DNA from 2 places in the Devosia alba genome. Region 1 is predicted to be linked to the other one. Evidence: riboswitches for the same ligand, from Rfam matches in the RefSeq annotation. Region 1 holds a riboswitch; the other holds the start of a gene.

Region 1 (7,096 bases):
CCCGAGACAGCCCAGGCCGTTGCCGAGCGCATGTTCGCGGCGCCGGACCACGGCGGGGATGACAGCGATGACAGCGGTTTCGTGTCGCCTCCTGCTGTCCCGCGCGCCGGATCCGGCCTTACTATTTTTCTTGTAGTGTTCGCTATCCTGCTGGTGGGGGTTGGCGGCGCCGGCTTCTGGGCATGGCGCGAAGGCTATGTCGACCTCGAGCAGATGTTTGGTCAGGCACAGCCTGCTGAGGAGCAGAATACCAGCGCCGCTGCGCCATCAACGCCAACGCTGGACCCTGTGCAGAGCCCTGAAACAGCGACCGATCCCGTAGCAGTTCCCGGTAATACGGCGACGGCGCCGGCCGTCGAACCCGCCACCACACTGGAGGGGCTGGAGGTCGAGGATCGCCTTGAACCCACGCCGCAGCCGAGCGCGTCGACCGGAACAGAAACCGTGCTGCCGCCGCTGGGTGGTGCTGATGGCAAGAGCGAAGAACGCCTTCCAGGACAGGCCGCGAACACACCGGCCATCGACGATCCGGGTGCATCGGTTGATCCGGCCGTACTGGCGGGCAGCCAGTCGCTGCTGCTGGAAGCCAGCGCCACCGGCACCACCGGAGCGGTCCCGTTCTCGGGCACCGTGGAGTGGCGTGAGGGCGTTGATGAGCTTGGGCTGCCAACATTGATTGGCCATGCCAGTATCCCGGCCCGCAATCTGGGCGTGGATCTGACGATCCGCAAGAACTCGGACCCCAGCCTGCCGGCCAGCCATTTGATGGAAGTGGACTTCCAGGTCTCGGACACCTTCATCGGTGGAACGGTGGCCAATTTGCCGGGCGTGCTGCTCAAGGATGAAGAACTGGTGCCGGGCACGCCGCTGGTTGGTGCATCGGCCCGCGTGGTCGGCAATTCGTTCCTGTTTGCGCTCAGCGCGTCGCCCACAGATACCACGGCCAATATTGATCTGCTTGAGAACCGCAAATGGATGGATCTGGCGGTGATATACGGGACCGGCCGCAACGCGATCATCACCCTGGAAAAGGATGAGGCTGCCCAGGCGCTGTTCGAGAAGGTGTTCGGCGCCTGGGCCCAATAGCCCCGCGCTAAGCTGGCTGTAGCCGACGGTCGACCAGCAGATAGCGACGATTGGCCAGTGCATCGACATCGTCGGCATGGTGGCTGACCAGAATGGTGTGCCAGTTGTGGCGCAGCGTCAGGGTTTGTACCAGATCGCGAATGGTGGCTCGGGTGTCGTCGTCCAGTGCCGAGAAGGGCTCGTCCAGCAGGAGTACCGGCCGGTCGCGCAATAGTGTGCGTGCGAGAGCCACGCGTTGCTTCTGGCCGCCTGAAAGCGTGCCGGCGATCTGGCTCTGGAGACCTTGCAACCCTACCTCATCGAGCGCCTGGTCGACACGGCGGCTGGCCTCGGCCTGGCGGGTGCACGGGGGCAGGCCAAGTCGAACATTGCGGTCGGTGCGCAAGTGCTCGAACAGGCTTTCAGATTGCAGCAGCAGCGATACCGGTCGCTGTTCGGGGGCGAGCGGCAGAATATCGGCGCCGTCAAGATTGATGCTGCCGGCCGTGGGTTGCAGAAAGCCTGCGATCAGGTCCAGCAGGGTGGATTTGCCCGACCCGCTGGTGCCGGAAATGGCGGTGATTTCGCCGGGCGCTGCTTCAAAGCTGAAGACATAGGGCGTGGTTTGCCCGGGATAGGCGAAGGTCAATTCTTCAATGCGCAGCATTGGCAATCCTTTGGAACAGGCGGGGCAGGCCGATAAAGGCCGTGACCGTGCTGAGCAGCAGGATCGTGGCAATGGCTGCGGCATCATTGCTGCGATAGCTGCCAAGGGCCCGGAACATCATCAATGGCAGGGTCTGAAAATCCTGGGTGCCAAACAAGGCAATAACGCCCAGATCACCCAATGAGAAGCAGAAGGCAAGAGCCAGCATGACGCCGATATCTCTGCCCAGCAGGGGGTATTCGACGGCCATGAACTGGCGCCAGCCAGATAGGCCCAGTGTGCGGATCAGCTTGCCACGGGTCTGGGCAATTGCCTCAAGCGGCGGGCCTAAAGTGGCCATGGCGAAGGGGAGGGCAAGCAGGCTGTTCGCGAGGACCACGATGTAGGGGGCGGCTGTGGCCGGCGCGATGCCCAGTGAGCGGACCAGCAGGAAAAAGCCGAGCGAGAGCACCACCGCTGGCACTGCCAGATAGGCAAAGGCGGGCATGCTCAACAGGGTTCGCATGACGCCGCTGGCGGTGGCGGCGCGGCCAAGGCCAAGTCCCAGTGCCAGCGCCAGGGTCAGCAGTGCCGAGGCGGTGCCGATGACGAGGCTGGCCAGGCTGGCTCGCCAGAACGCCGGCTGGCCCAGCAGTCGGCCCATGCCGGTGGTCAGCCCGTCCACCAGAACCGAAGCCAGGGGCAGTACGAAGCCGATGGTGCAGACTAGGAGCACCAGCGCCTGGATGGTACGGGCTGCGGGCCGGTCGCGCCAGGTTTGGGCAGAAGATGAGCCGAAACTGGTCGGAACGGGGGCCAGCGCGGCGGCAATCAGAATGACGGCGGAGCAGACGCCAATTTGCGTCAGTGCCAGGCGCACCGCGCCGGTCAAATCGAAATCCTGTCGTACCGCAGCGTAAATGGCGACTTCCAGGGTCTGGTTGGCCGGGCCGCCGCCGAGCAGCAGCACGATGGGAAAGCTGGTGAAGGCCAGCAGAAAGATGATCGCGGCCAGGCCCGGGACGGTGCCCCGCATGGCGGGCCAGTCGAGAATGGCAAAGCGCTGCCAGGTGGTCAGCGCCAGCGACTGGCCGGTCTTGAGCAGGTTGGGCGGGATGGTATCGAGCCGTGCCAGCAGGATGCGGGCGGCAAAGGCGCCATCGAGAACAACATGGGCCAGCAGAATGCCTGAGAGACCGAAGGCCGGATTGCCAAGCGGGAAACCGAACAGGGCCTCGCTGGCGCGGTTGATCCAGCCATTGCGCCCCCAGACTGCCAGCAGGCCAAAGGCCACCACCATGCCCGGGGTGACGATGGCCGAGGCAAACAGGCCAACCAGCAGATCGCGGCCGGGAAAGCGCAGCCGATTGAGCGCCCAAGCCAGTGCCATGCCGACACCGAGGGAGAGAATTGTGGTGAGGCTGGCCTGCAGCGATGTCATGCGCAGCAGGTGGGGCACGTCGATGCGCGAGCCGGCCCCCTCGCTGCCGGTGGCGGCAGCGAGGATGGCCCACAGAACAAGGGCGATCAGGCTCACAATGGCCAGCGCCAGGCCAATCGCGATGGCGATACGGGTTGGGCGATGGGGCAGGGTGAGCATGCGGCGTGACCCTTGTTACTGCACAGCCTTGAGCATTTCGTCGATCCAGGCCGAGGCATTGGCCGCGATTTCGGCGTCGGTCAAGGTCAGTGTCCCGGCGGGCTGGGGCAGTGTGGCAAAGGCTGGGTCGAGATCATCACCCAGGTCAATGACGGGGAACATCCAATTGGTGGTGGGGATGACCTTCTGGCCCTCAACCGAGGCCAGATAGGCCAGGAACTGACGCGCCAGGTCCTGGTTCTCGGATGACTTGAGAATGCCGGCCACTTCTGTCTGGGCGAGGTGGCCTTCGTCGAACATGGCCGCATGGATGGTGTCATCCTGCTCGGCGAGGATGTGGTAGGCCGGGGAGGTGGTATAGCTCAGGGCCATATCGGCCTCGCCGTTCAGAAACAGATTGTAGCTCTCGCTCCAGTCGCGCGTCACCGTCAGGATATGGGGTTTGAGGCCGGCCCAGATTTCGGGCGCGCGGTCGCCATAGGCGGCGCGGATCCATAGCACCAGGCCAAGACCCGGCGTGGCCGAGCGCGGATCCTGAATGGCGATCTTGAAATCGGCCGGCAGGGCAATCAGCTCCTCAAAGGATTTGGGTGGCGTGATGACACTGTCGGTGTCGTAGACAAAGGCGAAATGGGCGTAGTCGAATGGGACGAACTGGGCGTCGGTCCAGGGTTCTGGCAAGGTGAGGTCCGTCAGTTCCAGACCATGATCGGCGAACAATCCCGTGGCGCGGGCTTCGCCGGCAATGGCGGTGTCGAGGCCAACGATGAGATCGGCCTCTGTGGTGTCACCCTCAAGCTGGACACGGCGCAGCGTGCCAATCGAGCTGTCGGCGGCAATCCACTCAACCGCGCACCCATCACAAATGGCTTCGAAGCCTTGCTTGAGCGCCGGGCCGGGGCCCCAATCGGCGGCAAAGCCGTCATAGGTATAGATTTTCAGGGTCGGCGTGTCTTCGGCAAAGACGGGGGCCGCAAGCAGGCCAAAAAGGGCCGCAGCAACGATACGAGCAGATTTGACCATGGGTCATCCCTTCGTCGATTGCGGTCATGGAAGGGGGATGTGTGTCAATGGCAGGACGCAACGAGATGCCCTTGCCATCTCGAACTTCCTCCGCCAGCATGACCTGGTTCAGGTTCAATGGGTAACTCTCAGCTCCGGATAAATCCGGAACACCCCAGCGAGACGCCCCACACTTAGAGAGTGCCCAGTGACAGTGCAAGAGACTTCCGTGCGTCCACTGGCCGCCCAGATCTTCAGCTTTGACCAGCCGCTGGCGATAGTCGGCGGTGGCGTTGTTGATCCGGCTCTGCTGCGCGAACTGGCCAGGCGCGGGGTGGCACTGGTCGGCGCAGACGGCGGGGGCGACGCGATCGGCACAGCCGGGCTGGTCCCCGAATTGATCATCGGGGATCTCGATTCGCTAAGTGATCGCGCAGGCTGGGAACGGCGGACGCGGGTGATCCATATCCCCGAACAGATCACCACCGATTTCCAGAAGGCGCTATACTCAACCCAGGCGCCGGTGACGCTGGCGCTGGGCATGACCGGCAGGCGGTTGGACCACACGCTGGCCGCATTGAGCGCCGTGCTGAAATATGCGCCGCAGCGCAAGATTGTGGTGGTCGATGAGGTTGATGTGGCGCTCGCGGTGGTTGGGCCGATCGGCTTTGCGGCCAGCGCGGGGGAGCGGGTGTCGATCCATCCGCTGATCCCTGTCAGCTTCACCGGTTCGAGTGGGCTGCTCTATCCGCTTGATGGGCTGCGGCTGGAGCCAGGCGGGCTGGGCGGCACATCCAATGAAGGCATTGGCGGGCCGGTAGAGATTGTGCCGGCCGATCATACGCCCTGGCTGCTGATCCTGGCCAAGGAACGGCTATGGGACATGATTGGGATCGCGCAGGACAGCTGACAACACAGAAAAAGGCCCGACATGGCGGACCTTCTTCAAATTGTCAGAACTCTACTGGCCGCGATAGCGAAGGCGGCCAATCTCGTCATATTCGGACTGTTCGACCTTGAGCTGTTCAGCGGCTTCGCGCTGATGCTCACGCTGGTCCAGCAGCTCAACTTTTTTGAGGTCTTCGAGCGCTTCGGCCAGCGCATCCTGCGCCGCTTCGAGCTTGCCGCGCATATCTGCCGCCGAGGCAAGCAGATTGTCGCGCCGGCTCAGCGCCGCCTTTGCAAAGGTCGAATAGGCGAAATGGGCAATATCGGAGATGCCGGTCTTGGTGTGCTCGATGTCGATCTGCTGGTCGAGTTCGGACGCCATGCGCTCGAAATCGTTGACCATCATCTCAATCTGCGCAACCTGGCGGCGCTTCTCGTCTACTTGAAACTTCTTGAGCCTGATGAGGCTCTCACTGCGCGATTTCAAGACTTGTACTCCTTACACATCAAGCCAGTTCCGGGGTCAATACACTGCCCCATCAGTCTGCCGCGCCTGCTTCGGCGACAATGGCTTCGAGCATTTGATAGCCCGCAGCAACGGTTGTCGTCTCTTCCCGGTCCTGGCTTAGAAAAGCTTCCAGCGCCGGATAGATGGCAATAGCGCGGTCCACTTTCGGATCTGACCCTTTCCGGTAAGCCCCAAGCCGGATCAGTTCCTCCATGTCGGCATAAATCGACATGAGTTCTCGCGCCTTGGCCAGAACCGGTCGATATTCGACCGGTACACACCCTGGCATGGTGCGCGAGATGGACCGGAGCACGTTCACCGCCGGGTAACGTCCCCGTTCGGCAATCCCGCGCTCCATCACAATGTGCCCATCGAGAATGCCGCGAACGGCGTCGGCGATGGGCTCGTTGTGATCATCACCTTCGACTAAAACGGTAAACAGTCCGGTAACAGAACCGGTTGTTGGTGTGCCAGGACCGGCCCTTTCCAACAATCGTGGCAATTCTGTGAACACGGTGGGCGGATATCCCTTGGCAGTAGGCGGTTCGCCAATGGCCAGGCCGATCTCGCGCTGGGCCATGGCGAACCGGGTCAGACTGTCCATCATGCACAGCACCCGCTGGCCCTGATCGCGGAAATACTCGGACAAGGTCAGGGTCATATAGGCGGCCTGCCGCCGCATCAGCGCGGCCTCGTCGGAGGTGGCGACCACCACAACGGCGCGCGCCAGCCCCTCTTCGCCCAAATATTCCTGGATGAATTCGTGTACCTCGCGGCCACGCTCGCCGATCAGGCCGATGACGGCCACGTCAACATTGGTGTTGCGCGCCAGCATACTCATCAATACCGATTTGCCCACGCCCGAGCCTGCGAAAATGCCAAGCCGCTGACCCTCACAAACCGTGGTGAAAGTGTTGAGGCAGCGCACGCCCAGATCGAGCGGATCGCCGACACGAACCCGATCATGGGCCAGTAGCGGGTTCTGCCGCAGGGGATATGCCGTGGCGCCACGGGGGAGTGGGCCCTTGCCATCGATGGGGTCGCCATTGGCGTTGATCACACGGCCCAGCCAGCCTTCCGCGGGAAAGGCGGCGCCGTCACTGCGCTGGAAGATGGCCCGGCAGCCGAGCCGCACGCCGGCCAGTTGCCCAAACGGCAGGCACAGGGCGTGTCCATTCTTGAAACCGATGATCTCGGCGGCCAGTTGCTCGCCTTCGGTGGTCTCGATCTGTACCCGGCCGCCGATGCGCAATTCGCGCACCGGGCCGACGATTTCGATCAGCAGGCCCTGAACGGATTTGACGCGACCATAGACCTCGATGTCGTCGATTGCATCAATGGCCGAAATCAGCGCTTTCATGACAGGTCCAACATATGTCGCATCGAA
Region 2 (7,096 bases), on a different contig from region 1:
GGCGGTTTTTGCCTCCTCGGGCTTTGGCTCGCTGGCCGAATGGGGCAAGCGCCCTGCCCTGCTGGTCATCGACGTCAACTACGCCTTCTGCGACGAGAAGCCGACGCCGATCCTGGAAAGCATCAAGAAGTGGCGCACGTCCTGCGGCGAATATGCGTGGGACGCCATGCCGGTGCTAGAAAAGCTCATCGACACCTGCCACGGCAAGGGCATCCCGGTGATCTACACCACCGGCACCCAGCGCGCTGACAAGTGGGACGCCGGCTCTTGGGCCTGGAAGAGTTCGCGCCGCCAGGACGAGGCCCATTCGACGGCACCCCTACTCACCAGCGACGGGCTGGACGGCAATGAGATCGTTGCCGAAATCGCACCCGGTCCGCGCGACATCGTCATCCACAAGCAGAAGCCCTCGGGCTTTGCCGGCACACCCCTGGTCTCCTACCTGCAGCTGCTGGGCTGCGATAGCGTGATCGTCACTGGCACCACCACCTCTGGCTGCGTCCGCGCCACCGTGCTGGACGCCTTCTCGCTCAACTACCGCGTCACAGTGGTCGAAGACGGTTGCTTTGACCGTGCCCAGGCCAACCACGCCATCAACCTGTGCGACATGCATGCCAAATACGCCAACGTCATGCCGTCCGATGAAGTGATCAACCACCTCAACGGCCTGAGCCAAGGCATGTACGACCTGCCTTCAGGTGCCGGTATGGAGCGTGTTGCCGCAGCCGAATAACCTGTTGTCGCTCCGTGCCATCGTCACGATGGCACGGAGACAGTTTTCACAGCACCAGCGCGCAGGCTGTCGGCAGATGGATTTGATCGTCGGATTTTGGCTGCCTCTCACGGCACCTGGCGGAGGTCCGTTCTCGAAAAGGCGCCAAAGGACTCCAAACGACCGGGCGAGGAGCTTTGCTGAAGCCTATTGAGACCACACGATGCCTGGGGTTGCGGGCAAGCGCAGGCGTTGGCGAAGAGTGGGCTGGTGGTCCACTACAAACAGCGTTCTTTCAGCGAGTTCGGGAATTACAAAGTCGATAAACCGTGCCAGATCGCCTGGCATGACCGGGGCCATGACGTTGAAGCCGTCAGCAGCGCCGTTGTCGAACCAGTCCTGCATTATATCTGCGATGTCCGCTCCGGTGCCCACTGCAAGCAAATGGCCCCTTCCGCTAGCCAAACGCATCAACAACTGCCGCAAGCTCAGTCTGTCGCGCCGGGCGATGCCGACCAGAACCGCGACGCGGCTTTGGCTCGACTGGCTCTTTGCCGCATTGGCACCGATGGTTTCGGGCAACGTGTCATCGAGGTCGGCTTGCGACAGGTCGACGCCCAAAAACTCTGAGAGTTTGGCCAGGACGTGTTCTACGATCATGAAGCCATTCATCTGCGCCAGCCTATCTTCGGCCTGATGTCTCGTGGGCGCTGCGATCGGTACGATGCCGGGATAGATCATGAGGCTTTCTGGCGCTCGACCATGGTTGGCGGCGCGCCCTTTCATGTCCCGGTAAAATGCCTGGGCCTCCATAAGGTCAGACTGCACAGTGAAAACCATATCGGCATAACGGGCGGCGAAATCGCGTCCGGCTTCGGAGGCGCCGGCTTGCGCGAGGATCGGGCGACCCTGCGGCGAGCGTGGGACGTTGAGCGGTCCGCGGCTGCGCACGAAAGGACCGTCGTGATCTACGCATCGTACTCTTAGAGGATCGAGATAGATGCCCGTCTGCTTGTCGGCAATGCGGGCATCTATCTGCCAGGAGTCCCAGAGGGCCAGCACGGCTTCTGTGACGTCGGCGGCGCGGGCATAGCGCTCGGTATGATCGGGCATGGCATCGAGGCCGAAATTATAGGCTTCGAGCGGATTGGATGAGGTGACGATATTCCATCCTGCCCGTCCTTTGGTGATGTGATCGAGCGATGCGAAGCGCCGGGCCAGATGAAACGGATGATCAAAGCTCGTCGAGGCCGTGCCGATCAGCCCGATGCGGGTGGTCACCGCCGCAAGGGCAGACAGAATGACCAGCGGATCCATGGCATCGGACAGGTGCCGGTCGGCACTTTGCTGGAGGGCCAGTACGTCGCCGAGGAACAGGGCATCGAAGCCACCATTCTCGGCGCGACGTGCAACATCGATCCAATAGTCGAGGTCGGTCGAGGCAACGGCATTGCTTTCGGGCATGCGCCAGCCGGCCTCATGGCTGCCCAGGCCGAAGATGACAGCGTTGAGCCCCATGCGCCGGCTTTTCGTCATGGTGCAGAGTCGAGGTAAGCGTTGGAATAGTAGGTGGTGAAGTCGGGCTTCACCGCTACGGCCGCACCATTGCCGTCCTTGAGAATGTGGGTCTCGAACAGGAAGGTGCCGACCGCATCCATCTTGGCGGGATCGATGGTGCCGATGGCGCCATTTTCTGCCTTCAGATAGTGGCCGTCGATCAGGGCCTGCAGCGATGCCCGCACGAAGTCCCGATCAAGTGCTGCATCGGCATTGCCTGTCACCAGAATACCGGCGGCCTCGTCTGGGTTGGCGACGGCGTATTCATAGCCGCGCTGGCTGGCGGCGATGAACGCTTTTGCCGTTTCGGCATTGTCGGCGAGGTAGGCGCTACTGGTGCCGATGAAATTGGTGTGCTGGTCGGGTACGCCGAAATCGGCATAGCGGAAAGCGCGTTGCGCCGGGCCGTCGCGCTCTGCTTTGACGCCTTCCCAAGTATAGACTTCGAGGGTGAAATCGACCGCGCCATTGGCCAGGGCTTCGTAGGCGGAGGTGCCGAGGGTGACGGTTTCGAAATCGCCCGTCCCGCCGTCATGGCGGATAATCGTGCCGATCAGCGCATTTTCCCATGCGCTGCCGAAGCCGCCATAGACTTTGCCATCAAGGTCCCTTGGAGACTGGATATCCTGCCGATCGGCGTTGAAGACCAGGCGGCCGGTTTCGGTCTGGACCAGGGCATAGGTCGCAACGAGGTCGGCACCCGCCGTGCGCTGGGTAAAAAGGCCAATCGAGCCCAGTATCCCGAAATCTGCCACATGATTGGCAACCAGTGTACCGGCGGAAGTATCCGAATAAGGCAGGATTTCAACGTCCAGACCGGCCTCGTCATAGAAGCCTTTGGCCTGAGCCACGAAAAGCCCGACATGGTTCGTGTTGGGCGTCCAATCCAAGGCGACAGTAACGGGAATGGGTTGGGCAAGGGCTGGCGTTGCGGCTAGGCCGATTGCGAGGCCGAGCGCCATTATGGTGCGGGAAAGCGGCATGATTAGTCCTCCGGATGTAATAGGGTCTGCAAGATTTCAGCTTCGATCGCCGCAAGCGCGGGCGATCCGACGCCTTGGCGGGGATGATCGCGCGGGACACGAAACTGATGGACGACATGGGCCGGCCGGGATGACAGCACATAGATGCGGTCGGACAGCAGCACCGCTTCGCGTACATCATGGGTGATGAGCAGCACGGTCCAGTGGTGCCGGCTCCACATCTTGGCAAGCCAGCGCTGCATCTGCGTGCGGGTCAGCGCGTCGAGAGCGCCGAAGGGCTCATCAAGCAGCAGCATGGGGCGCTGTTGCACCACCGTGCGCAGCAAGGCGGCGCGCTGGCGCATGCCGCCCGATAGCTGGGCAGGATAATGCTGTTCAAAACCGGCCAGTCCGAACTCGGCGAAAAGCGGCGTAACTTCCGCACGTGCAGCCTCGCGGCTCAGGCCCGCAACTTCGAGGCCGAGCGTGGTATTGTCGATGATCCGGCGCCACGGCATCAGCGCATCGCGTTGCGGCATGAAGGCGAAGCGATCGCGCTTCGGCACGAGCGGCGCACCATTAAGCAGCATGGTACCCATGTCAGGGTCCGTCGCGCCAATGAGCATTTGGAGGATTGTCGATTTGCCAGCCCCCGAGGGGCCGAGGATCGAGACGAACTCGCCGGGCAGCACCGTCAGGCTGATATCGGTGAGAACGTCGACAGCGCCGAAGCTTTTTCGCAAGCGGTGGAGTTCAAGGCATGGCCGGCTCATCGGGTGGGCTCCGAAAGACGCAGCCAGGGCATCGAGGCGCGCTGAATCAAAACGGTCGCCCCGAATAGCAGCAGCGTCAGCGTTGAGCTGACGAACACTGCTGCAAGCACTAGGTCGGGTCGGAAATTGTTCTTGGCATTGAGGATGTAAATGCCGAGACCCCGTGCGGCGCCCGCATATTCGGCGAATATCGCTCCAACCACCGCGTAGGTGATCGAGATGCGCAGGCCAGCGAAGAAGTAGGGCCGGGCCGATGGCAGGCGCGCCATGATGAAAATGCGCCAGCGAGAGGCGCCCATAGAGGCCAGCAATTCCGACAAGTCCCGGTCCGTCGATTCATAACCCTGCGCCAGCGCGACCAGCATAGGAAAGAACGTTACCAGCGCAACCAGCACGATCTTTGGAGTCAGGCCGAAGCCGAACCACAGGACGATCAGCGGCGCGATGGCCACCAGAGGCAGGGTCTGGGTAATGATGAAGACGGGAAATAGCGCCCTTCGGAGCGACCTGAAAAAATCGATCAATGTCGAGAACATGAACGCCGCGCTGAGCGACGAGGCGAACCCAAATAGTGTCGCCTGAAGCGTCGCCAGCGTGTGTCCGGCCAGTGCCTCACGGTTCTCGAAGCCTTGGGCGAGAACGCGCGATGGCGCGGGCAGTGCTGTAGGGGAAATGCCCGAGAGCTGCACATAGGCTTCCCAGCCCAGGACAAGCGCCGACACCGACGCCACAGCTGGGCCGGCATGGTTGAAAATGCGCGCGAACAGGCGCGGCATGGCGGAGGCGTTCGACATGAATCGACCTTCCGTCAGCGGGCGCTGGGACTATTGGCCGAAACCGTCAGATCGATCGTGACATGGCCCTCGGGCGGTCCGAAGTGGCAGAAGGCCTGCTCCAGGGTGGCGAACAGGGCCCCTGTATCGCCCTTGAGCTTGGTCGCGAAATGCTTGGATTTATCGAACGTGCCCGACTGCTTGAGGAAGTCGATGCAGCCATAGATCTCGTCCATATGGTTGCCCTGCCCCAGCACGTAAAGCGAGAGCTGGCCCACGGCAAACACGTCCATATCCGGGGCCTTGCGCACGGCGGCAAGGGCGCTTTCCTGCCGTTCGGCAAGAGGGGCGAGCGGGCCATCAAAGTGCGATGAGGTGCAAATAGCGTCGTCCGACTCGCCCGGGCAGCCGCGCGAAATGGTGGCCGAGAACACGCAATGCGTGCCGGTACGGGCCGCAGCGCTGAAGAGATCGCGCATGGCCCGGAACAGCACTTCAGGCGGACCCACCAGCAGCGTCGAGACGTCGTCGGTCTCGATGCGCAGCTGGTCACGATAGGGATCGAGCGCACCCAATGCGCTCATGATAACGTCGACGAAATCGTCGGCCATGGGATAAAGGGAAATCTGTGCGCCAGAAAACATCGACCGCCTCGCTCCGCTGGTATTACCCAGATCAGCTATAGGGTCCGAAGGCTTCCCGCCCTCATCTCAGCCCCGACCTACGGAGCACCCCTGTGGATGGGCGCACCATAGGCATTGACCGTTGTTGAATGCAAGCCTGTCTATCACGAGGTACGGATAGATTGTGAAACGTGGCGCATCCATGTCGGCTTTTGGAAGTCAGTTCCAATCTGCGCAACGACAGAAATGGCGCGCGTTGCAATCCGCGCGCCAACTGGCTGACTCAGTCGTCATCGTCTCCACGCGCGTCACCGTCGTCTTGATGGCGGTCGCGATGGTCGTCGTCGTCGTCATCATCCCCTCGCGCTGGCGCGGGCATATTGACGGTAGCAAGATCGGCCGCCGTGCACAGCACCGTGCCGGTGACGCGGCCGCTCGGCAGCATGAACGTACCTTCGGTGTGGCTGCCCACACCAGCCGTCTGGCAGTGATTGTAGATGAGATCCGGCGTCAGCTGGTCCCTCATTTCGGCTGCACTGGCGGGCAGCACGGCGCCCAGGCTGCACAGGGCGATGGCAAGTCCAATAGTCTGCGATTTCATGGTCTATCCTCCTTGGATATGGGGTCTTTGGTCGGGTGGGATGGCAGGATGTGTGGCCGTTCGATGAACAGGGCCTCAAGACCCTGCCGGGACGCGGTCGCGCCGCCGGCAGCCGGGCCCAGGACGAGCAGTGCCGTGGCCCAGGCATCGGCGGCCATGCAGGTCTCGGCGAGGACCGTTACGGCGGCCGGCCCGTCAGCGAGCGGCGCCTGAGAGCACGGGTCCATGGTGTGGCCATAGCGTATGCCATCACTATCGACGAAGTGCCGGTAGTCGCCCGATGTAGCGACGGCGCCATTGGTGAGCTCAATAACGCCCTGCGCCGCCCGGTGCCCAACGATGGGCTTTTCGACGGCCACGCGCCAAGGCGAGCCGTCGGGCTTGCCCCCACTCGCGCGCAATTCGCCATCTATAGAAACGAGAAAATGGTCAATGCCGTGCGCCACCAGCACGCGGGCCAGCTCGTCGACGCCAAAGCCTTTGGCAATGCCGGAAAGATCGAGCGTGATCTCGGCATGCTTGCGAACGCGGTCGAGCGCACCGTCCAACTCCAGGCACCGATGGGCAGGCACTCTCGGTTCTGCCCGCAGGGCGGCGCAGCGGGGTTGGTCACCCTGGCTCCCGGCGCTGCCAAATCCCCATGCCGAAACGAGATCACCGACGCCGATATCAAAGGCACCGTCCGATTGGCGACCAATATCGATCGCTGCGGCCAATACCCTGCCAAGCTGGCTGGGCACGGCAAACCAGGCCTTTGTCGGCGCGCGGTTCAGGCGCATCAGGTCGGAGTCCGGCTTCCAGGTCGACATCTGGGCATCCACTGCATCGACCGCCGCTTGCAAGCCATGGCGCAGCCCTGGCAGGTCGCTAGTGGCAGGAGCGTAGAACACTGCTGAATAGCGCGTTCCCATCGTCGGGCCGCTGACCACCTGCCGGATAAGCGGCAAGGCTATCGGGTCGGGATGCGGCCATTCGCTTCGCTTAGTACGCATCTTCAAGGTACATTCCCTTCTGCTTTAGGGCATCCACGCTGAGGCCCAGCGGCGCCAAACAAGTGTCGATCGCCGCCCGTACGCCATCGGCCATGTCACGACC

What was found. A riboswitch is a leader RNA that binds a small molecule or an ion and turns the genes downstream of it on or off. The one in region 1 is predicted to bind thiamine pyrophosphate.
Region 2: linked by a shared signal. The riboswitch ahead of ABFY71_RS01125 (YkoF family thiamine/hydroxymethylpyrimidine-binding protein) and the one ahead of thiB (thiamine ABC transporter substrate binding subunit) in region 1 are both predicted to bind thiamine pyrophosphate.

Annotation. Positions count from the first base shown of each region.
Region 1 covers NZ_JBDUUI010000015.1:18,696-25,791, forward strand. Annotated here, with positions in the region: gene ABFY71_RS16650 (hypothetical protein) at 1-1,086, shown strand, start outside; gene ABFY71_RS16655 (ATP-binding cassette domain-containing protein) at 1,094-1,732, opposite strand; gene ABFY71_RS16660 (ABC transporter permease family protein) at 1,719-3,311, opposite strand; gene thiB (thiamine ABC transporter substrate binding subunit) at 3,327-4,334, opposite strand; TPP riboswitch at 4,401-4,501, opposite strand; gene ABFY71_RS16670 (thiamine diphosphokinase) at 4,543-5,223, shown strand; gene fliJ (flagellar export protein FliJ) at 5,275-5,688, opposite strand; gene fliI (flagellar protein export ATPase FliI) at 5,741-7,069, opposite strand.
Region 2 covers NZ_JBDUUI010000001.1:235,253-242,348, forward strand. Annotated here, with positions in the region: gene ABFY71_RS01100 (MFS transporter) at 1-733, shown strand, start outside; gene ABFY71_RS01105 (LLM class flavin-dependent oxidoreductase) at 920-2,248, opposite strand; gene ABFY71_RS01110 (ABC transporter substrate-binding protein) at 2,245-3,252, opposite strand; gene ABFY71_RS01115 (ABC transporter ATP-binding protein) at 3,255-4,004, opposite strand; gene ABFY71_RS01120 (ABC transporter permease) at 4,001-4,798, opposite strand; gene ABFY71_RS01125 (YkoF family thiamine/hydroxymethylpyrimidine-binding protein) at 4,813-5,421, opposite strand; TPP riboswitch at 5,412-5,523, opposite strand; gene ABFY71_RS01130 (hypothetical protein) at 5,684-6,001, opposite strand; gene ABFY71_RS01135 (FAD:protein FMN transferase) at 5,998-6,993, opposite strand; gene ABFY71_RS01140 (PepSY domain-containing protein) at 6,983-7,096, opposite strand, start outside.